3 regions of the Labrys sp. LIt4 genome follow, and region 2 is predicted to be linked to each of the others. Evidence: predicted binding sites of a transcription regulator. Region 2 holds the regulator's gene; each other region holds the start of a gene.
The links. Region 2 encodes PhoB, which activates phosphate uptake and scavenging genes when phosphate is short. Its sites were predicted from a motif close to TGTCATNNANCTGTCAT; they were not measured.
Positions count from the first base shown of each region.

Region 1 (7,060 bases), 530 kb from region 2:
GCGTCCTCGGCCAGCCCGGTCTCGCGTGCCGCTTCCGCCACGATGGCGAGGGCGGGAACGCGTGGGATCACGCGCAGGAACTGGCTGACATAACCCATGGTGCGGCGGCGCAGTGCAAGCAGGCGGCGGGGTTCGGCGGTGGCGATATCGACGACCTCGTCGCCTTCCCGCAGCAGGATCGCGCCGGTATCGCAGCGATAATTGCCATAGATCATCTTGAGGATCGAGGATTTGCCTGCGCCGGACGGCCCGCCGAGCACGACGCATTCGCCCGGGGCAACGGCGAAGTGCACATCCTGCATCACGCCGATGCTCTGGCCACCTTGGAGATGCAGGGTGAAGCTTTTGGAAACGCCTTCGAGGGTGAGGATGGGGGAGGTCATGCTGCCAGCACCGAAGAAACCAGAAGTTGGGTGTAGGCCTCGTGCGGATCGTCGAGAACCTGGTCGGTCAGGCCCGTCTCGATCACCCGGCCCTGCCGCATCACCATGATGCGATGCGATAACAGCCGTGCGACAGCGAGGTCATGCGTGACGATGACGACCGCAATGCCGAGATCGGCGACGAGGCCGCGCAGGAGGTCGAGCAGGCGGGCCTGCACCGAGACGTCGAGGCCGGAAGTGGGCTCGTCCATGAAGACGAGGCGGGGGCGGGTCACCAGGTTGCGGGCGATCTGCAAGCGCTGGCGCATGCCGCCGGAAAAGCTGGCAGGGGTGTCGTCGATGCGATCGGCCTCGATCTCCACCCGGCCGAGCCAATCCAGCGCCGATTCGCGAATGCGTCCATAGTGCCGCGCGCCCACCGCCATCAGGCGCTCGCCGACATTGGCGCCGGCCGAGACGCCCATGCGCAGCCCGTCGCGTGCATCCTGGCGCACGAAACCCCAGTCGGTGCGCAGGAGAAAACGCCGCTCGGCCTCGCTCAGCGCAAAGAGGTCGCGGACGGCGCCATCGCGCATGCGATAATGCACCGACCCGGCGGTGGGCTCGACTTCGCTGGACAGAAGGCCGAGCAGGGTCGATTTGCCCGAGCCGGATTCGCCGACCACGGCAAGGACCTCGCCCTCATAGAGGTCGAAGGAGACGTCGGCGCAGCCCAGGCGCATGCCGTAATGCTTGGTGAGCCCGCGTGCCTGGAGCAGGGGGGAATCGTTGTGGGTCATGCGGCTTTCTCCGGCAAGGACAGGCGGAAGGACACGCCGTGGCGCTCGAAGCCGAGCGAATCGTAGAAGGCATGGGCGCGGCTGTTGTGCAGGCTGGAGGCGAGAATGGCCTTGTAGCAGCCCTTCTCCTGGGCCAGGCGGAAAGCGGCCTGCAGCATGAGCCGGCCGATGCCTTCGCCTTGTCGATCGGAAGCAACCACGACATTCTCGACGACGGCAAAGGGAGTGCCGCGCCGCGCCAGGTTGTCGACGGCCATCAGACAGAAGGTGCCGACGAGCATATCGTCCTGCTCGGCCACATAGAGCCCGTAATCGGGATAGAGGCCGAGGCGCTCGAGCTTGGCCTCGGCTTCCTCGATCGTCAGGACGTTGTCGCCGTTGAAATCGGGCTGTCCGTAGAGGGCGAGCACGGCCGGCAGGTCCGCCTTGCCGCCGACGCGTACGGACAGAGGAGGGGCGACGCTCATGGCCCGGTCTCCCCGGGAGCGGGGACGTCCTCGTCCGCTCTTGGAAACGATGGGCTCGACGAGGATGTCTGCGCTCCCAGGGGCGATGCACCCAGCATCTCGCCCTTGTGCCCGGCGGCTCGCCTCGTCTCGCAATGGTCGGTATCCGAACACACGAACATGCGGCCGCCGCGATCGTCGAGCACGACCTCGTCGAGATAGACGCCCTGTGCAGCGCACAGGGCGCAGGGCTGCTTGAAGCGCTGTACGCTGAAGGGATGGTCCTCGAAGTCGAGGCTCTTCACCCGCGTATGCGGCGGCACCGCATAGATGCGCTTCTCGCGCCCGGCGCCGAAGAGCTGCAGCGCCTCGCAATCGTCGATCTTGGGATTGTCGAATTTCGGCGTCGGCGAGGGATCCATGACATAGCGCCCGGCTACCTCCACCGGATAGGCATAGGTGGTGGCGATATGGCCGTGGCGGGCGATGTCCTCGTAGAGCTTCACATGCATCAGGCCGTAATCGGCGAGGGCATGCAGCTTGCGGGTCTCGGTTTCGCGTGGCTCGAGGAAGCGCAGCGGCTCGGGGATCGGGACCTGATAGACCAGGATCTGGTCGGGCTTGAGGGGGGCTTCCGGCACGCGGTGGCGCGTCTGGATGATGGTGGCATCCTGCGTGGCGGTGGTGGTGGCGACGCCGGCCGTCTTGGCGAAGAAGCGGCGGATCGAGACGGCATTGGTGGTGTCGTCGGCGCCCTGGTCGATCACCTTCAGCACGTCGTCGGGGCCGATTACCGCAGCCGTCACCTGAACGCCTCCGGTGCCCCAGCCATAGGGCATCGGCATCTCGCGCGAGGCGAAGGGCACCTGATAGCCGGGAATGGCGATGGCCTTGAGGATCGCCCGACGGATCATGCGCTTGGTCTGTTCGTCGAGATAGGCGAAATTGTAGCCGTTGGGATTGGTATCGCGGGCGGGATGATCTGATGGGGTGCTCACGCTGCATCCTCCTGCCGGGTTTCGGCCAGCGCCGCCTCGCGGCGCTCGGCACGCTCGGCCCTGAGGCGTCTGACAAGGTCGAGCTCGGCCTGGAAGTCGACGTAATGGGGCAGTTTCAGATGCTCGACGAAGCCGGTCGCCTGCACGTTGTCGCAATGGGACATCACGAATTCCTCGTCCTGGGCGGGGGCGGTCCTCTCCTCGCCGAACTCGCGCGCCCGCAGCGAGCGGTCGACCATCGCCATCGACATCGCCTTGCGTTCGGCCTGGCCGAAGACGAGGCCATAACCGCGGGTGAATTGCGGCGGAGCCTCGGCTGAGCCGGCGAACTGGTTGACCATCTGGCATTCGGTGACGGTGATCGACCCCATCGGCACGGCAAAGCCGAGCTCCTCGGGTACGAATTCCACCTCCACTTCCCCGAGCCGGATTTCGCCGACGAAGGGATGGGTGCGGCCAAAGCCGCGCTGGCTGGAATAGGCGAGCGCCAGGAGGAAACCTTCATCCCCGCGGGCGAGCGCCTGCAGCCTGAGGTCGCGGTCGGCCGGGAAGGCCAGGGGTTCGCGGGTGAGGTCGCCGACTGGCCGCTCGGGGTCGGGGGTAGCATTGCGCTCGATCAGGTCCTCGCCGCCGAGGAGGTCGCTGACGCGCGGCGTCTTCTCCTCCGCGGCGGGCCTTTCCTCGGGCGGGCCGACCTCGGCGCCGGCGGCCAGCATGAAGTCGAGCAGGCGGTGCGTATAGTCGAAGGTCGGGCCGAGCACCTGGCCTCCCGGCAGATCCTTGAAAGTCGCCGATATGCGCCGACGGATGGCCATGTCGTCGGTGTCGACGGGCACGCTGACACCGAAACGCGGCAAGGTGGTGCGATAGGCGCGCACCAGGAAGATCGCTTCGACCAGGTCCCCCCGGGCCTGCTTGATGGCGAGGGCGGCCAGGTCGCGGTCGTAGAGCGAGCCCTCGGCCATCACCCGGTCGACACCGAGCGTGAGCTGTTCGCGGACCTGGTCGGTCGAGAGGTCGGGCACCGCCTTGTCGCCGCGCCGGACATGGGCGAGCAGGCGATGGGCATTGTCGATGGCTTCCTCGCCACCCTTGACGGCGACATACATCAGGCTTCTCCACGTATTTGGGACGAGCGCGGCAGGCCGGCGATCCTGCCCGGCGCCGTGAAGACGATATCGACGCCGCGTGGAAAGGCGGCATGGTTGGCGGCAAGCTGCCGGCGGAAGTCGGCGGGAAGCGGCGCGAGCGCCAGACCTAGATCCGTCAGACCTGTATCGGCCTTGATGCCCGGCCCGGCAAAGGCGAGATCATGGCCGGGTTCGAGCCGCTCCAAGGCGATAAGCAGCGTGGTCGAGCGGTCGGGATATTCGTCACTGCCCTGGGCGAAATGGGCAAGGTCGGGACAGGCGGCCGCGTCCGCGATGAGGGCAAAGGCCGCCTCTTGCGGATCCTCCGTCAGGCGGGCTCCGGTATGGAAAGTGAGATAGGCCCGCACCGCCGGTGTCCGCAGCCCGGCATCGAGCCAGAGCGGAGCCTCGTGATCGGCCAAGGCAAGGGCGAGGCCGGCCAGTTCCGGCGTCAGCGGCGGCGGCGGCATCAGGCCCGTTTCAAGGGGCTGGGGACGGGCCGGCCGGGCCAGCGCATTCATGCAGGCCCGGAAGATCGCCTGGGATTCGAGGGCCGCATCCGCAAAGCCGGGCGCGAGATCCTGTGCAAGGCGCATCATTAGTCCTCTCCCCGCACCATGGTGAAGAAATTGACCCGGGTTGCCGCCGTCTGCCGGGCTGAAACATCCGCTTCGGCATTCAGCCGGGTAGCCACCGGTCGCAGGGCCCGCTCGACCGCCTCGCGGCGGGTTTCGTCCTGCCAGAGGGCGTCGAGCAGGGCGGCGGCGCTGGCCTTGGCGCTGTTACGGCCGAGATGATAGGCAAAGCCGACAGGCCCGTTCTCGATCCGGACGGTGGCGCGCGAGGTGCTCGCCTCGCCCAGGTTGAAGGCGGCGCCGTCGCCGCCGACCCGGCCTTGCAGCATGACCAGGCCCGTTACGGCCGGTCGCAGTGCTGCATGAGCCGGCAGGGGAGCCAGCGCCGAGAGGGCCTGGTCGAGTTCGGCGCCGGTGGCGTGGGCGCACAGATGCATGACGGCTTGGCGTGCCTTCAGTCCGGCAGCCGGTTCGGCCGCCATCTGGCGATGACGACCTGGAGAGGATTCATTCATATCGAAACCATTGCTCGGCTCTGGGTCACAACAGGCTGGCGAAGCATGTTGTCTAGTGATATAGACAACTATATGAGAAACCTTGCAACGCTTCCATGACAAAACCAGTGCCACCTCGAAATTTTTCGCCGCCAGGCTCTGCGGGCGATCCCGCCGCAGCGGAAGCCGCCGTTTCCAGAGGTGACGGCGGCGCCATGGATGGCGCCGTTTTTCGCGGAGACGGCATCGCCGCCTGGCGCAAGATCGCGGATCTCCTCGAGGCAGAGATCGTCGGCGGCATGTTGGCCCCCGGCACGCAATTGCCGACGGAGGCCGCGCTGGCTGCCCGTTTCGGCGTCAACCGGCATACAGTGCGCCGGGCGCTCGGCGAGCTGGCCGGCAAGGGCCTGGTGCGCACCGCGCAGGGCAGGGGGACCTTCGTCGAGCTTTCCCGCCTCGCCTATCCGATCGGCGAGCGCACGCGTTTCAGCCAGAACATGGCGCAGGAAGGGCGCGAGGCCGGGGGCATCGTGCTGGAGGCCGTCGAAATCGAGGCCGATCCGCGCCTTGCCGGGTTGCTGGACATCGCGCCGGGCAGCCCGGTGCTGAGACTGCTGACCCTGCGTTCGGCTGATGACGTGCCCATCGCCTTCGGCAGTTCATATTTCCCGCTGCCGCGCTTTGCCGGCTTCGCCGAGGCCTATCGGCGCCTGGGGGCGGTGACGCCGGCCCTGGCGGCATGTGGCGTCGACGACTACAAACGGCAGGCAACCCGGGTCGGCGCCCGCTTTGCCTCTCCCGAGGAGGCCGCCAGGCTCGATATTGCGGTTGGCCGCCCTTTGCTGACGGTCGAAAGCGTCAATGTCGATCTCGATGGCATACCGATCCAGGCGACCTTCGGCCTGTTTGCCGCTGACCGGACGGAGATCGTGCTCCAGAGCTGACGAAATGGAGTGTCGATCTTCAGGTCGGCAAACCTGGAACACCGCACTTGCCGGCAAGCGGAATTGTCGATCTGAAGATCGACGTTCCAGGAGGTCTTACCCGCGATAGTCGTGCCTGTTGCCGCGCGGATCCGTTACGATATAGCCGTTCTCGCCGTCGTCGAGATAACCCGGCCCGATCGGCACCTTGCCGTGTCCGCCGGGAATGTCGAGCACATAGGTGGGCTGGCCGAGGCCGGTGAGACTTCCGCGCAATTGCCGCATCACCGCCTGGCCCTCGGCGATGGTGGTGCGGAAATGGCCCGTGCCCTTGGCGAGGTCGCCATGGTGCAGATAGTAGGGCTTGATGCGCAGGCCGAGCAGAGCGCGGAAGAGAGCCGATAACTCCTCGGCGCTGGCGTTCACGCCCTTGAGCAGCACGGTTTGGCTGATCATGGCGATCCCCGCCTTCACCAGCCGCGTGCAGGCCGCTCCCGCGGCAGGCGTGAGTTCGCGAACATGATTGGCGTGCAGGGCGACGAACACGCCCTTTGGGCTGTCGAGACTTTCGATGAGCTCGGCCGTGATGCGTTCGGGCGCCACCACCGGCACGCGCGTATGGAACCGGATCACGCCGACATGGTCGATGGCCGACAGCGCCTTCACGATCCGGCCGATGCGCCGCGGCGATAGCGCGAAAGGATCGCCGCCGGTGACGATGACTTCGAAGATGGCCGGATTGTCGGCGATATAGGCCAAGGCTGCATCGAGCTCGCTGCTGGCGAGCATTTCGCCTTCCGGCCCCACCATCTCGCGTCGGAAGCAGAAACGGCAATAGACGGGGCAGACATGCAGCGGCTTGAGCAGGACGCGGTCGGGATAGCGATGAACGACCCCCTTGACCGGCGAGAAGGCGTCGTCCCCGATCGGGTCCGAGAGCTCGTCGGCACTCCAGACCAGTTCACGGCCGGTCGGCACGAACTGGGCGGCGATCGGATCTTCCTGTGGCGAGCCCTGAATCAGCTCGGACATTGCCGGCGTGATGGCAACGGAAAAGCGCCGAGCGACGTCCTCGATGTCGAGGCGTTCGAGCGGCGAGACGAGGCCGGCAGCCTCCAGATCGGACGCGCTCCTGAGACTGGAATGCTTGTTCATGTAATCGTTTGGGCCGGGAGATCCGTTTTGGTCAGTCCCGGAAATCCTGTAAGGTTTCAAAATCCGGCCCAGTTCTTAAACCGTCTGGCTCCCTTTCGAAAGGCGAAAGGCAGGAATCGCCGGGGCAATCCTATGAAGCCTCTACGGTGATCCCGGACGCGCCATCAACAATCGTCA
Region 1 is NZ_JAGIPY010000001.1:554,629-561,688, forward strand. It holds gene phnL (phosphonate C-P lyase system protein PhnL) at 1-383, opposite strand, end outside; gene phnK (phosphonate C-P lyase system protein PhnK) at 380-1,162, opposite strand; gene J8I29_RS02595 (GNAT family N-acetyltransferase) at 1,159-1,629, opposite strand; gene J8I29_RS02600 (alpha-D-ribose 1-methylphosphonate 5-phosphate C-P-lyase PhnJ) at 1,626-2,606, opposite strand; gene J8I29_RS02605 (carbon-phosphorus lyase complex subunit PhnI) at 2,603-3,715, opposite strand; gene phnH (phosphonate C-P lyase system protein PhnH) at 3,715-4,335, opposite strand; gene phnG (phosphonate C-P lyase system protein PhnG) at 4,335-4,793, opposite strand; gene phnF (phosphonate metabolism transcriptional regulator PhnF) at 5,021-5,749, shown strand; gene J8I29_RS02625 (lysine-2,3-aminomutase-like protein) at 5,846-6,883, opposite strand; gene phnE (phosphonate ABC transporter, permease protein PhnE) at 7,058-7,060, opposite strand, start outside.
Region 1: phnF (phosphonate metabolism transcriptional regulator PhnF) is a predicted target of PhoB. The motif match lies at 4,911-4,927, and genes of this name have one in related genera.

Region 2 (7,060 bases):
CTTCGCTGCGCAAGCATGGCGTGCGCTTCGGGGCCTATCACATCTATCTGCCGATGCTGATGAAGCCGGCGCCCCGTGCGCTCGCCGCCCAGCTCTGGGCCCTGACCCATGGCGGTCTCGACCAGAAGGGGCTCGACGAAATCCCGCATCTGGCGGCGTCCGGCCGCACCTCCATGCCGGCCGACAAGACCATCGACAAGGGCCTCTATCGCCTGGTCGGCTATCGCGTCTGCGGGGAGCGGGCGGTGCGCGTCGATATTCTCGAGCGTCTCGCCGACCTCATTCGCCCGGCGATCGCCTATCGCCCCGGCACCACGGTGGGACAGCCGCCGGCCGGCACGGCCGATGGCGATGGGTTCGTCGCCACCGTGCAGATGACCTCGCTGGTCGGCTGCTCGGGCGAGGATTTCGCCTCGATCCTGCGGGGCCTGGGCTATCGCTCGGACAAGCGCAAGGGCCCGGCGATCACCCAGGAAATCCGGCTGCCGGCGCCGACCGAGCCGGCCGCGCCCGTCGAGGCTGCCGCATCCGAGGCGACGGAGGGCGCGGAAGCCGCCGCACCGAGCCAGGACGCTGCCCCGACGCCAGCCGAGATCGATGCGATGGAGGCTATCGGTTCGCCGCCGCATGAGCACAGCTTCCAGGAAGTCGCCGAGGCTGCCGGAGAGGTGATGAGCGAATCGCCCCAGGAAGCCATCTCTGGCGATGAGGCGCCAGCGGAGGAAATCCAGCCCTCGGAAGCTCAGATCTCGGAAACCCAAGCCGCGGAAGCCCAGGCCGCGGAAGCACCGGCGGAGAAAACGGCCGGAGCCGAGGCTGCGGCTTCTGAAGAGCCCGCGCAAGTGAGCGAGAGCATCGAAGGTGCCGAGGCTGCTACCGCTGCCGAAGCCTCTTCCGAGACGCCCGCTGCCGAGGCGGTGGTCGAGGAGGTGCCGGAGATCGAGGTCTGGCGCCCCGCGCGCTTCGAGCGGCATCAGCGCCCGCATCATCACGGCCGTTCCCAGCAGGGCAACCGTCAGCCGGGCGCCGAGCGCAAGCCGGAGGCAGGGGGCGGTTTCCGCCGTGGCCGCCCGGCACCGGCGGAAGGCGCAGCGCCCGCCGAAGGCGCGGAGGCCCGGCAGGGCGAGCGGCCCAACCGCTTCGAGCGGCCGCGCCGCGACGATCGCGGCAATGGCCGGCCGCGGGAGGACAGGGGCTTCGGCGAGCGCAAGCCGGGCGGCGAAGGCGGGCGGCCCCGGGCCGATGCCCGTCCCGATCGCGGCCCGCGCCCCGATCGCGGTCCGCGTCCCGACCGGCAGGAGCGGGGCGGCGACCGCCCGCGCAACTGGTCGAGCGACTCCAAGCCGCAGGGAGGACGCGACTCCAATCGCGCGCCGGATCCGAACTCGCCCTTCGCCAAGCTGCTCGCCCTCAAGGAGCAGATGCAGGGCGGCAAGTCGGACAAGACCTGATCCATAGCGTTTTGCGGTTTGATGGAGTCACCACGAATCGCAAAGACGCGTCTGAACGCGTTTGCTCTAGGGGTCGACTTATGAGCCAGGCCGGAAGCCAGGATCGTCTTCGGATCGACAAATGGCTCTGGCATGCGCGCGTGGTGAAGACGCGCTCTCTGGCAGCAAAATTGGTGGCGGACGGCCATGTCCGCCTCAACGGCACGCGCACCGACACCCCGGCCAAGGCGGTCAAGGTGGGCGATGTCCTCACAATTGCCCTGGAGCGCACCGTCCGGGTCTATCGGGTTATGGCCCTGGGCGAGCGGCGCGGCCCGGCCAGCGAAGCCCAGACCCTCTATGACGACCTGTCGCCCGAGCCGCCGGGCAGGCCGAAGGCTGTCATGGATGAAGACTGAGGGCACGTGCTTTCACGTGCGGCGCCGCCTTCTCGGCAACCCTTACCCATTCGATCGATAATCCCTATATTCGTGATAGACAGGATAGACTTTTGTCCTGCGTGGAGCGAACAGGGCGATGCTGACGAACAAGGGAAAATATGGCCTCAAGGCGCTGGCGCACCTTGCCAGCCTTCCGGCTGGCGAAACGGCGCAAAGCCAGGAAATCGCGGAAGCCAACCGCATTCCCAAGAAATTTCTCGACGCGATCCTGGGTGAGCTGCGCGTGGCCGGTATCGTGCGCTCCAAGAAGGGCAAGGGCGGGGGCTATATGCTGGCGCGCGAAGCCAGCCAGATCAGCGTCGGCAATGCCATCCGCGTCCTAGACGGGCCGCTGGCGCCGATCGCTTGTGCCAGCCATACCGCTTATCAGCCTTGCCTCGACTGCCCGGATGTTCCAGGTTGCACCGTACGCCTTTTGATGCGGCGCGTGCGGGACCTCTCTTCCAACCTGCTCGATAACATGTCGGTGGAGGAGATGCGTCAGGCAGGCGGCAGGGAACAAGAGCTGACCTATTCGATTTGAGCTCCCTGCGGCTTTGGGCCCGAACCGGCAGGCTTACGTGCCGGGCGGGTTCATTTATTGTCATGGATATGGAGAGCATTCATGGAAAAACGTGCGATTGGACGGTCAGATCTGTCGGTTGCTCCGCTTGGCCTGGGTGGCAATGTCTTCGGCTGGAGCGCGGATGAGAAAGCCTCCTTCGCCGTCCTCGATGCTTTCGTCGGGGCTGGCTTCAACCTGATCGACACCGCCGATGTCTATTCGGCCTGGGTTCCCGGCAATCAGGGGGGCGAGTCCGAAACCATCATCGGCAAATGGATGAAGGCTCGCGGCAATCGCGCCGACATCGTGCTCACGACCAAGGTCGGCTCGGAAATGGGGCCCGGCAAGAAGGGCCTGTCGCGTGCCTATATCGTCCAGGCGGTGGAGGATTCGCTGCGCCGGCTGCAGACCGACTATATCGATCTCTATCTCTCCCATTGGGAGGATCCGGAGGTCGAGCTCGAGGAAACGCTCGGCACCTATGCCGAACTGGTCAAGGCCGGCAAGGTGCGCGTGATCGGCAATTCCAACCATGGCGTCAACACCATGTTCAAGGCGCTGGCGATCAGCACCAAGGAGATGTGGCCGCGCTTCGAGAATCTGCAGACGCAATACAATCTCTATGATCGTTCCGGCTATGAGAGCGAGCTCGAGGCGTTCTGCCTCAAGAACGAGATCGGCGTGACCAGCTATTTCTCATTGGCCAAGGGCTTTCTTTCCGGCAAATATCGCAGCGAAGCCGATTTCGCCAAGAGCAATGCGCGCGGCGGCGACATGAGCAACTACCTCAATGAGCGCGGGCTGCGCATCCTCGCTGCCCTGGATGCCGTGGCCGCGGCCAAGAACGCCACGCCCGCGCAGGTTGCCATCGCCTGGCTGATCGCAAGGCCCGGTATCGTTGCCCCGATCGCCAGCGCCACCAGCGTCGAGCAGCTTTCCGACCTGGTCAAGGCGACCGAGCTCAATCTCGGATCGGCCGAGATCGAGCAGCTCACCAAGGCGAGCGCATAATTTTAGCTGCGATGTCGAAAGCGAACGGTATGGCGCGTCATTGTCGAGCCGGCGCATAATGCGCCGGCGGACATAGGAGAGAACCATGCAGTTCGCTATTCTGATCTACAGTTCCGAAGAGGCCATGCAGAAGGTGGAGCCCGCCAGCAAGCAGGCGATGCTGGCAGCCTATCAGTCCTATACCCAGGCCCTGCAATCGGCCGGGATCCTGCTGGGCTGGAATCGCCTGCGCCCGACGGCGGCGGCCACCTCGGTGCGGATCGCGGATGGCAAGACCCAGGTGCTGAACGGCCCCTATGCCGATACCAGGGAACAGCTGGGCGGTTTCTACCTCATCGATGTGGCGGATCTGGATGCGGCGATCGGCTGGGCGGCGCGGTGCCCGAGTGCTGCCGTCGGCACCATCGAGGTCCGGCCGATATGGGATCCGAAAGACTACTGAGCCGGACGGCCCGGCCGGTGTCCTCAGCGCCCGCCGCCGCGCTTGCCGAAACCGTCGCGCGACGCAGCTATGGACGGCTCGTCGCTCTTCTGGCGGCGCGTTCCGGCGACATTGCGGGCGCGGAGGACGCCCTGGCCGACGCCTTTGCGGCAGCCCTGGAGCATTGGCCGGCGGGCGGAGTGCCTGCCAACCCCGAGGCCTGGCTGCTGACGACGGCTCGCCGCAGGCAGATCGACGCCGCCCGCCGCGCCAAGTTGCGCGGCGAGAAGGCGAACGAGGTTATCCACCATATCGAAACCCTCGCCTCGGGGCAGGGCGAGCGGCATGTCATTCCCGATGAGCGCCTGCGCCTGATGTTCGCCTGCGCCCATCCGGCGCTCGATGTGTCCGTGCGCGCGCCGCTGATCCTCCAGGCGACATTGGGATTCGATGCCGGGGCCATCGCCAGCGCCTTCCTGGTCTCGCCGGCGGCCATGAGCCAGCGGCTGGTGCGCGCCAAGCTCAAGATCAAGCAGGCCCGCATTCCCTTCAGCATTCCCGAGCCCGATGAGTTGCCCGGCCGTCTCGATGCGGTGCTGGAAGCCGTCTACGCCGTCTATGCCGAGGGCTGGGCCGATCCGGAGGGCGCCCAGGCTCGCGAGCGCAATCTGTCGGGGGAAGGCATCTGGCTCGGCCGGCTGCTGGTCTCGCTCCTGCCGGACGAGCCGGAGGTGCTCGGCCTGCTTTCCCTGATGCTGCATGCCGAGGCGCGCCGGGAGGCCCGCCGCGGCAGGTCGGGCGACTATATCCCGCTTGAGCAGCAGGATACGTCGCTGTGGAATGCCGTTCTCATCGAGGAGGCGGAAGCCCTGCTGGCTGAGGCCGGCCGATCCGGGCGGATCGGGCGTTATCAGCTCGAAGCAGCGCTGCAGTCGGCTCATGCGCATCGGCGCATCTGTGCAACCACCGACTGGGCGGCGATCGCGACCCTCTACGAGGCACTGGTGCTGCTGACGGCCTCGCCGGTCGCCGCGATCAACCATGCCGTGGCCCTGGCACGTCTGGATGGGCCGGAGGCAGGCCTTGCCGCGCTCGACGAGGTCGTTCGCGACCGGCGTATCGCCGACTACCAGCCCTATTGGGCGGCGCGGGCGGACCTGCTGGCGCGGGCCGCGCGGCCGCAGGACGCCCGCGACGCCTATTCGCGGGCGATCGGCCTGGAGAGCGACCCCGCCATCCGACGCTATCTGCAGCGGCGGCAGGCGGATCTGGGGGCGTGATCGCGGAGCGGGGGAGCAGGCCGGACACTGAGGCTCACCCTTACACCAAATCGCGAAATCCCGGCCCGTCATTGCGAGCAAGGCGAAGCAATCCAGCAACTCGCAGGCCTGGAGTTCGGGGCTCCTGGATTGCTTCGCTTCGCTCGCAATGACGTTCGATGAGTCGAATTCAAAGCGTACTGCTATTACTCTCTACGTCGCGCAGGCTTTGCGAAACGAAGCGAGTGGGCAATGCCCCGCAAACCGCCCTCAGGACTGCTTGGCGAAGGTCTCGTCGAAGGAATAGCCGGCGCCGCGCACGGTGCGGATCGGATCGATCTCGCGGGTGCGGTTCATCGCCTTGCGCAGACGCCCGACATGCACGTCGACCGTGCGCTCGTCGATATAGACGTCCCGTCCCCAGACGCTGTCGAGCAGCTGTTCGCGCGCGAACACCCGGCCCGGCGCCTGCATCAGGAATTCGAGCAGGCGGAATTCGGTCGGGCCGAGGCGGATCTCGCGATTGCCGCGATGGACGCGCTTGGTCTCGCGGTCGAGCGAGATGTCGCCCGCCTTGAGCAGGGAGGCGACATGGTCGGGCTTGGCCCGGCGCAGCAAGGCGCGCACGCGGGCCGACAGCTCGGGCACGGAGAAGGGCTTGACGACATAGTCGTCCGCGCCGGTGGCGAGGCCGCGCACGCGTTCGGTTTCCTCGCCGCGCGCCGTGAGCATGATCACGGGCAGGCGTTCCGTCTCCGGCCGCATGCGGATGCGGCGGCACAGCTCGATACCGGACAGGCCCGGCAGCATCCAGTCCAACAGAACCAGGTCCGGCACACTTTCGCGCAGGCGGATTTCGGCATCGTCCCCGCGTGCGACGCTGTCCACCTCATAGCCTTCGGCTTCGAGATTGTAGCGCAGCAGCAGGGTCAGCGCTTCTTCGTCCTCGACGATCAGAACTTTGGGAGGCATGGCCTATCCCTTGTTATTTAGCCGGCACAGGAAGGTCGACGAGATCGGTGCTGTTGTCCGCCTTGGGCCGCTCGCCGGCCGGCGATTCACCGGTCACGAGATAATGGACCGTCTCGGCGATGTTGGTGGCGTGGTCGCCGATGCGCTCGATGTTCTTGGCGCAGAACAGAAGATGGGTGCAAAAGCCGATATTGCGCGGATCTTCCATCATATAGGTCAGCAATTCGCGGAACAGCGAGGTGTACATCGCGTCGATCTCGCCATCGGAACGCCAGACGGAGAGGGCCTCGTCGACATTGCGCTGGGCGAAGGCATCGAGCACCTGCTTGAGCTGCTCGAGTACCAGATCGGCCATGTGATCGAAGCCGCCGAAGAGCTGCGTCGGCTGGATATGGCCATGGATCGCCACCACGCGCTTGGCGACGTTCTTGCCGAGGTCGCCGATACGCTCGAGGTCGTTGGCCACGCGCAGGGCCGAGACGATCTCGCGCAGGTCGAGCGCCAGTGGCTGGCGCTTGGCGATCACCAGGATGGCGCGGTCCTCGACCTGGCGCTGCAGCTTGTCGATCGCGGCGTCGAGTTCGATCACCGCCTTGGCGCGCTGGGTATCGCGCTTGAGCAGGGCCTCGACGCTGTCGGCTACGCTCTTTTCGGCATAGCCACCCATTTCGGCGATCATGTTGCGCAGTTCGCGCAGTTCCTGATCGAAGGATGTAACGATATGGTCGGACATGCCGCCTCCAAATGAATTCGACGCTGGCCGGGGATCAGCCAAAGCGGCCGGTGATGTAGTCCTGCGTACGGCTGTCGTTCGGGGTGGTGAACATCTTGTTGGTCTGGCCGACCTCGATGAGGTCGCCCAGATAGAAGAAGGCCGTGACATCCGCGCAACGCGCCGCCTGCTGCATATTGTGCGTGACGATGACGATGGTGAAGTCCCGCTTCAATTCGTCGATCAGTTC
Region 2 is NZ_JAGIPY010000001.1:22,580-29,639, forward strand. It holds gene J8I29_RS00085 (helicase-related protein) at 1-1,451, shown strand, start outside; gene J8I29_RS00090 (RNA-binding S4 domain-containing protein) at 1,532-1,849, shown strand; gene J8I29_RS00095 (Rrf2 family transcriptional regulator) at 1,968-2,414, shown strand; gene J8I29_RS00100 (aldo/keto reductase) at 2,496-3,446, shown strand; gene J8I29_RS00105 (YciI family protein) at 3,532-3,888, shown strand; gene J8I29_RS00110 (DUF6596 domain-containing protein) at 3,906-5,147, shown strand; gene phoB (phosphate regulon transcriptional regulator PhoB) at 5,397-6,098, opposite strand; gene phoU (phosphate signaling complex protein PhoU) at 6,112-6,831, opposite strand; gene pstB (phosphate ABC transporter ATP-binding protein PstB) at 6,866-7,060, opposite strand, start outside.

Region 3 (7,060 bases), on a different contig from region 2:
GCCCACGATCGACGAATTGATCGCCAACCGGAAGACCATAAAACACTACGCGCTCGACGGCGTCGTCGAGTATTGAGCCGATATGAAGCTCATCCACCCGATTTCGGAAGGAGCCGCTAAGGCGTTTTCCAGAAAAGTTGATAGACTTTTCGATTAAGAAAACGTGTCAAAGCAAAGAGTTAGAGAAAAATGGCAATTCGAAGAAAAGCCATTTTGCTCTAGCTGGTCATCAGGCTGTTATCTCCTTCCCGCCACCTGCAGTGGCCGGGGATGACTATTTCGGTTCATTGATGCTCAACGGGCTCCGAAGGAGCCGGCCGGTCCAGCCACCGACTCCTTCCCTTTGACAGGCTTCATGGCCGAAAGCACCATACGCGCCATCCTACCGTTTCCGACGATGCACGTGAAAGGAGCCGGTCATGGCCGTCGATCGCAGCCACAAGCACATGCTGGGCAACCACGCCCTGCATCCCGAAACCCTGATGCTGGGCTATGGCTATGATCCGGCCCTGTCGGAAGGCTCGGTGAAGCCGCCTGTCTTCCTCACCTCCACCTTCGTGTTTCAGTCGGCCGAGGAGGGGCGCGACTTCTTCGACTATACCTCGGGGCGGCGCACGCCGCCCGCCGGCAGCGCGGCGGGGCTGGTCTATTCCCGTTTCAATCATCCCAATACCGAGATCGTCGAAGACCGCCTCGCCATCTATGAAGGCGGCGAAGCGGGCCTGCTGTTCTCCTCCGGCATGGCCGCGATCTCCATGGCGGTGCTGGCCTATGCCCGCCCCGGCGATGTCGTGCTGCACAGCCAGCCGCTCTATGGCGGCACCGAAACGCTGCTCGCCCGCACCCTCGCCGATTTCGGCATCGGGCACACCGGCTTCATCGACGGCCTCCATGCCGACTCGATCAGCCAGGCGGCCGACCAGGCGATGGTGGCGGGCCGCGTCAGCGTCATCCTGATCGAGACCCCGTCCAATCCGGTCAACACGCTGGTCGACTTCTCCCTCGTGAGTGCCGCCGCCGATCGCATTGCCGAAATGCAGGGCACCCGGCCGGTGATCATCTGCGACAACACGCTGCTGGGTCCGCTCTTCCAGCGGCCCCTCGGCCATGGCGTCGATATCGTGGTCTATTCGGCCACCAAATATATCGGCGGCCACAGCGACCTCATCGCCGGCGCGGCCATCGGCAGCAAAACGGCGTTGAAGCCGGTGCGCGCCCTGCGCAGCGCCGTCGGCACCCAGCTCGATCCCCATACCTGCTGGATGCTCGGCCGTTCGCTGGAAACCCTGTCGCTGCGCATGCAGGCGGCCGCGCGCAATGCCGTCACCGTCGCCGACTTCCTGGCCGCCCATACCGGTGTCGCCGCCGTGCATGCCCTGCATGCGCTGCCGGAGGATAGCCCGGCGCGCCGGGTGTTCGAACGGCAATGCACCGGCGCGGGTTCGACCTTCTCCATCGAGATCAAGGGCGGCCAGGCCGAGGCCTTCCGCCTGCTCAACGCCCTGAAAGTGTTCAAGCTCGCCGTCAGCCTGGGCGGTACCGAGTCCCTCGCCAGCCATCCCGCCTCGACCACCCATTCGGGGGTTCCGGCGGAGCTGAGGGCCCAACTCGGCGTGACGGACGCCACCATCCGGCTCAGCGTCGGCATCGAGAATGCCGAGGACCTGATCGCCGACCTCGCCCAGGCCCTGGAGGCCTGAGCGGGAACCTTGCCGAGACGGGTGGCGTCAATCGTAGAAATGCGGGGCCTGTCTGAAACCAGCCCAGGCCTCGGGATCATGGCCCGGCACCACGCTCGCCCCCACCCTGTCGGCAAGGAAACGCAGCTTGCGCACCGAGCGCGCGACATCGCTGGCCGAGGTCATCAGTCCCGGCAGCGCCTTCTCGTTCCAATGATCCCAGCTATACGCCGCATCGATCGCCAGCAGGAACGGGCCGCTGTTGGGAAGATCAACCATTACGGATTGATGGCCGGGCGAATGGCCCGGGGTGAACAGGAGGCGGATGGCGCCATCGCCGTAAAGATCGAAATCGTCCGTCGCCTTGCCCTCCAGAAATTGCCAGGCGAGGCCCGGCCGATCGAAATCCCGGCGGGCGTAGGCTGCGGCGGCAAACCAGTCCGGCGTGAAGGCATATTCGTATTCTCGGCGCTGCACGACATGGGTGGCGTTCGGAAAGCGCCCGATCGCGCCGCTATGATCCGAATGCAGGTGCGAGAGCAGCACGAAGCGGATATCGCCAGGCCGGATGCCCAGAGCTTCGAGCTGGGCGACGCAGCCTTGTTCCGGCCTCATCACCGGGCGGAAGACCTCGGCGCTGCCGCCCCAATAGGCCTTGGGATCGGCAAGGCCCTCGACCGCCAGGCCTCCGTCGATCAGCACCGCGCCCTCCGGATGCGTCACCAGGAACCACGGAACCGGGATCTCGTAATCGGCGCCCTCCCCCTGGTTCATCTTGATGTGGTGCAGCTTGCAGCGCTGAGTGCCGGACTGAAACATATACAATCGTAGACTAGACATTCGAACCTCCGACTGCCCACCTGCTCTGTGCGAGGCGGGCTAGGCTGGCGCCGGCCTTGCCGGAAACAGTGAAAGAGATATCGGGCATGGCAGCTCCTCCAACAGGGATAGCGCCTGTATGGAGCGAAGCTTTCATTCTGAAAAGCAGGAAGATATGCTGATATCCATCGGAAAAACGGATGGATAGATGCGCCCCTTCGATCTCGATCTCCTGCAGACCCTCGTCGCCATCGCCGAGACCGGCAGCCTGTCGGCCGCGGCGCCTCGGGTGCATCGCTCGCAATCAGCCGTCAGCGAGCAGATCCGCAAACTCGAGCAGCATTGTGGCGTGCCGCTGCTGGTGCGCGGCAAGCTCGGCGCCAGCCTCACGCCAGCCGGCGAGCGCCTGGTCGTGCATGCCCGCCGGATGCTGGCGCTCAGCGAGGAAGCTTTTCGCGACGTGCTGGGCAGGCCGCTGGCCGGCGACCTGCGCCTGGCCATCACCGATTATTTCCGCCCGGCGACGATCACGCTCCTGCTCAAGCGCCTGCGTGAGCGCTACCCGCAGCTCAGGCTGCATGTCGCCACCCGCCAGAGCCTGATGATCGAGAGCCGCCTGGACTTCGACATCGGCCTGTCCATGCGTCTTCTCGACGACGACGCCACCCCCGACGAGAATGGCCGCATCCGGCTCGGCCGCGAGCCGCTGTCCTGGGTGGCTTCCCCCGCCCTCGAGCTCGATGCGGCCCGGCGCCTCCCGCTTGTCGTGCTTCCGGAAGCCTGTGCCTTGCAGCGCCTGATCATCCGCACACTCAACCAGAGCGCTATCGACTATGAGATCGCCCATTCGGCTGCCGGGGTCGCCGGCCTCCATCTGGCGCTCGCCGCCGGCCTGGGCGTGGCCTGCCTCAACCGTTCCGCCATACCCGCAGGCATGGCCATTCTCGATACCGGTCTCGGTCTGCCGGCCATGCCCGACATCGAATTCTCCATCCTGCCGCCTCAACCCGGCGAATCCGCCCTGGTGGCGGAAGTCCGTCATGTGCTGGCGAGGGAGCTTGCCTGATCTCCGCGCCGTATTCCGGACGCGAAAAGGGCGGCCCTTCGGGAAAGGCCGCCCTCGCAGCATCGCTTACAGGGTGGAGGCGCCCTACTTCTGCGCCCCCGGCCCGAAGGACTGGCCATTCACCGTGACCTTGCGGGCGAGACTGTCGAAGTCGATGTCCCAGGTCAGCCGGCCGTCCGGCCCGGTCTTAGCGAGGCCCTTGAGGAAGGCGATGCCCATGGCCGCACGCTGAGGCCCGGGACCGGCGGTACCGGCCTTGCCGAGAGCCGCGGCGATCTCATCCAGATTGGAGGCGGAGACCGTCGCCTTGCCCTGCTGGGCGGGCAGCAGCGAGCTTTCTCCCTTCCCTTTCACGTCGTAGGCGGGAGCGGTGAGCGTCTGGTCGAAGGCGAGCTTGGGCTGGCCCGCCAGGAGCAACGGCATCAGCGCCGCCTGGAGAGCACCCGGCTGAGCCGGTTTGGCATCGGTGCCGACTTCGATCGCCTTGCCGGCAATCGTCTCGAGATCGAGGCCGGTCAGGTTGATGTCGAGCGTCGCCTTGTCCGGCACCACAGCCTTGGCCCAGTCGGGCACCATGCCGTCCGGCAGGACCAGGCCGTTCATGGCCAGGTTCAGGCCGACATTGCCTGTCTTCACCAGGCCATTCGAGGCTAGATTGGTATCCACCGTGGCAATCTTGATGATGCCCTTGGGCGTCCCCACCGTCAGATTGTCATAGCGGATCTGCGCGGCCAGTGTCTTCCACAGCGGCAACATGGCTTTCAGCTTGGCCCGCGCCTGCTCCTGGGCCGCCTTGCCATTGTCCCCCGCCTTGCGGGCCGTGAAATAGGCCAGGGCCTGCATGAATTGCTGGCTGCTGAAGCCATTGGCCGCAAAGGTCTCGTGTATGCGGTCGGCGCGCAGCACCATCGGCGGCGCCGGATTGGCCGGATCCTTCACGGTAACCGTCTCGACGAGATCCAGCAGGTCCCCCGTCATGTTCAGGTCCGACTTGCCGGCCTCTCCGACTTTGCCGGTCAAGGCGAAATCGATCTTTCCGAGGCTGGCGTCGATATCCTCGATCGGCGAACGCATGGTGAAGACGGCCGACTCGCAGCTCATGCTCTGGTCGGCGAACTGCACGGCCTTGAGGTCGAAGACGCCCTTTCCGGTGCAATTCTTCAGCCGCTGGACCAGCTCGCTCTGCGGCCCGGCCTTTCCTGATTTATAGGTGAAATCGAGCGAAGGCGTCGTTTGCTCGAAGACGTATTTGCCATCGGCCTCGGGCTTCACGTGTCCCGTGAACGGACCGAAGCTGAACTGGGCACCGTCCGCTGGCAAGCCGAGCTTGCTGCTGCTGACATCATAGGTGAGGTCATAGCCGTCGCCATTGGGCTTGATCGTGAGAATGCCCTTCTCGAACACTTTCGGGCCGAAATAACGGGTAATCTCGTCACGGATCGCCTTGGCGCCCTGCTCGGTGGCCGGCTCTGCCATGGCTTGCGACGAGGCCAGCCCTACAAGCGCCACGCCAGCCAGCACGACCCGGCGACGAACGCCGCATTTACGCTCAGATTGCATCAAGAAAGCCATAAAATACCCGGTCTGCTCAATGGAAGATCCCCAGCTCCCTATGCCACAAGCGGAAGCAGGCCGCCTGTGAATTTTTTCTGCAGGGCCTCGCAGGGGAGCCCGGTCGATGCTCCTCTCACGTCCAGTTTACAATTCCTCCAACCAACTGACATGCCCCTGTCATGTCGGTGGCCAAGAAGGAGCGCATTTCAAGCCGGAGAGTCGCCATGCGCTTCATCGAAAAACCCTTGTCCCGCCGCCGCTTCCTGACCGCAACCGCCGCAACCGGCCTGCTCGGGGCCGCGGGCACCTTCGCCATGCCGGGCGTCTCCCGCGCTGCCGACCGCCCCGAGGTAACGGCCGGCCTGCAGTCCGGCGACGTCGCCGGCGAAAGGGCCGTGCTGTGGTCGCGCACCGACAGACCGGCCAACGCGATCTTCGAATGGTCGACAACCGAGAGCTTCAAGACGGTGAACCGGCTGCCGACGGTGACCGCCTCTCCCGAGACAGACTACACCGTGAAGATCCTGGCCGAAGGCTTGCCGGCGGACCAGGAGATCTTCTACCGCGTGCGCTTCCAGGACCTCGCCCATACCAGCGTCGAGAGCGAGCTGGTCACCGGGCATCTGCGTTCGGCCCCGGCCGGACTGCGTGACGTCTCCTTCGTCTGGTCCGGCGACACGGCCGGCCAGGGCTGGGGCATCGACGTCGATCGCGGCGGCATGAAGATCTATTCGGCCATGCTCAAGCACAACCCCGACTTCTTCATCCATTCCGGGGACAACATCTATGCCGACGGCGTGATCAAGCCCGAGGTGAAGCTGCCCGACGGCACCATCTGGAAGAACATCGTCACGCCGGAAAAGTCGAAGGTCGCCGAGACTCTCGATGAGTTCCGCGGACAGTACAAATACAACCTCATGGACAAGAACTTCCGCGCGCTCTACCAGCAGGTTCCGGTCTTCACCCAGTGGGACGACCATGAGGTGACCAACAACTGGTCCTCCTCCAAGGACCTGCTCAACGACGAGCGCTACAAGGAAAAGTCGATCGCGGCCCTGGCGGCGCGCGCCGCGCAGGCCTTCCACGAATATATGCCGATCGCCACCACGCTGGCCGAGCCGCGCCGGGTCTATCGCAAGATTCCCTATGGCCCGCTGCTCGACGTCTTCATGCTCGACATGCGCACCTATCGCGGTCCAAACGGCGCCAATCTGCAGACCACCGAGGGCGGGGAAGCCGCCTTCCTCGGCACCGAGCAACTCGCCTGGCTCAAGCGCGAGCTCGCCAATTCCAGGGCGACCTGGAAGGTGATCGCCGCCGACATGCCGCTCGCTCTGGTGGTTTGGGACAAGGCCGATCAGAAGAAGGGCTTCGAGGCCGTCTCCAACAATGAGAACGGCAAGCCGCTCGGTCGCGAGCTCGAATTCGCCGATCTCCTGCGCTTTATCAAGGCAGCCGGCGTGAAGAACACGGTATGGCTCACCGCCGACGTCCACTACACCGCCGCCCATTACTACAACCCGGACAAGGCGGCCTTCCAGGACTTTGACCCCTTCTGGGAATTCGTCTCCGGCCCGCTGCATTCGGGCACGTTCGGACCGGCCGATCTCGACAATACGTTCGGCCCCGAGCTGAAATATGTGAAGGCGCCCGGGCCCGACAAGCAGAACCTGTCCCCCGCCGCCGGCCTGCAATTCTTCGGCCATGTCGCCATCGCCGCCGACACGCGGGTGATGACCGTCACCCTGCGCGACGCGGCGGATGCGGCGCTCTGGTCGACGCAGATCGAGCCGAAGCTGGGCTAAGGCAAAAACCCTTCTCCCCTTGCGGGAGAAGGTGGCATTGCGCAGCAAAGACGGATGAGGGGTGTTGGCGCATGCCTTTCAAGGGTGCGTTTCTCCCCTCATCCGCCCCTTCGGGGCACCTTCTCCCACAAGGGGAG
Region 3 is NZ_JAGIPY010000003.1:332,906-339,965, forward strand. It holds gene fae (formaldehyde-activating enzyme) at 1-76, shown strand, start outside; gene J8I29_RS07415 (cystathionine gamma-synthase family protein) at 420-1,700, shown strand; gene attM (N-acyl homoserine lactonase AttM) at 1,728-2,519, opposite strand; gene J8I29_RS07425 (LysR family transcriptional regulator) at 2,707-3,564, shown strand; gene J8I29_RS07430 (hypothetical protein) at 3,649-5,124, opposite strand; gene J8I29_RS07435 (alkaline phosphatase D family protein) at 5,343-6,923, shown strand.
Region 3: J8I29_RS07435 (alkaline phosphatase D family protein) is a predicted target of PhoB. The motif match lies at 5,283-5,299, and genes of this name have one in related genera.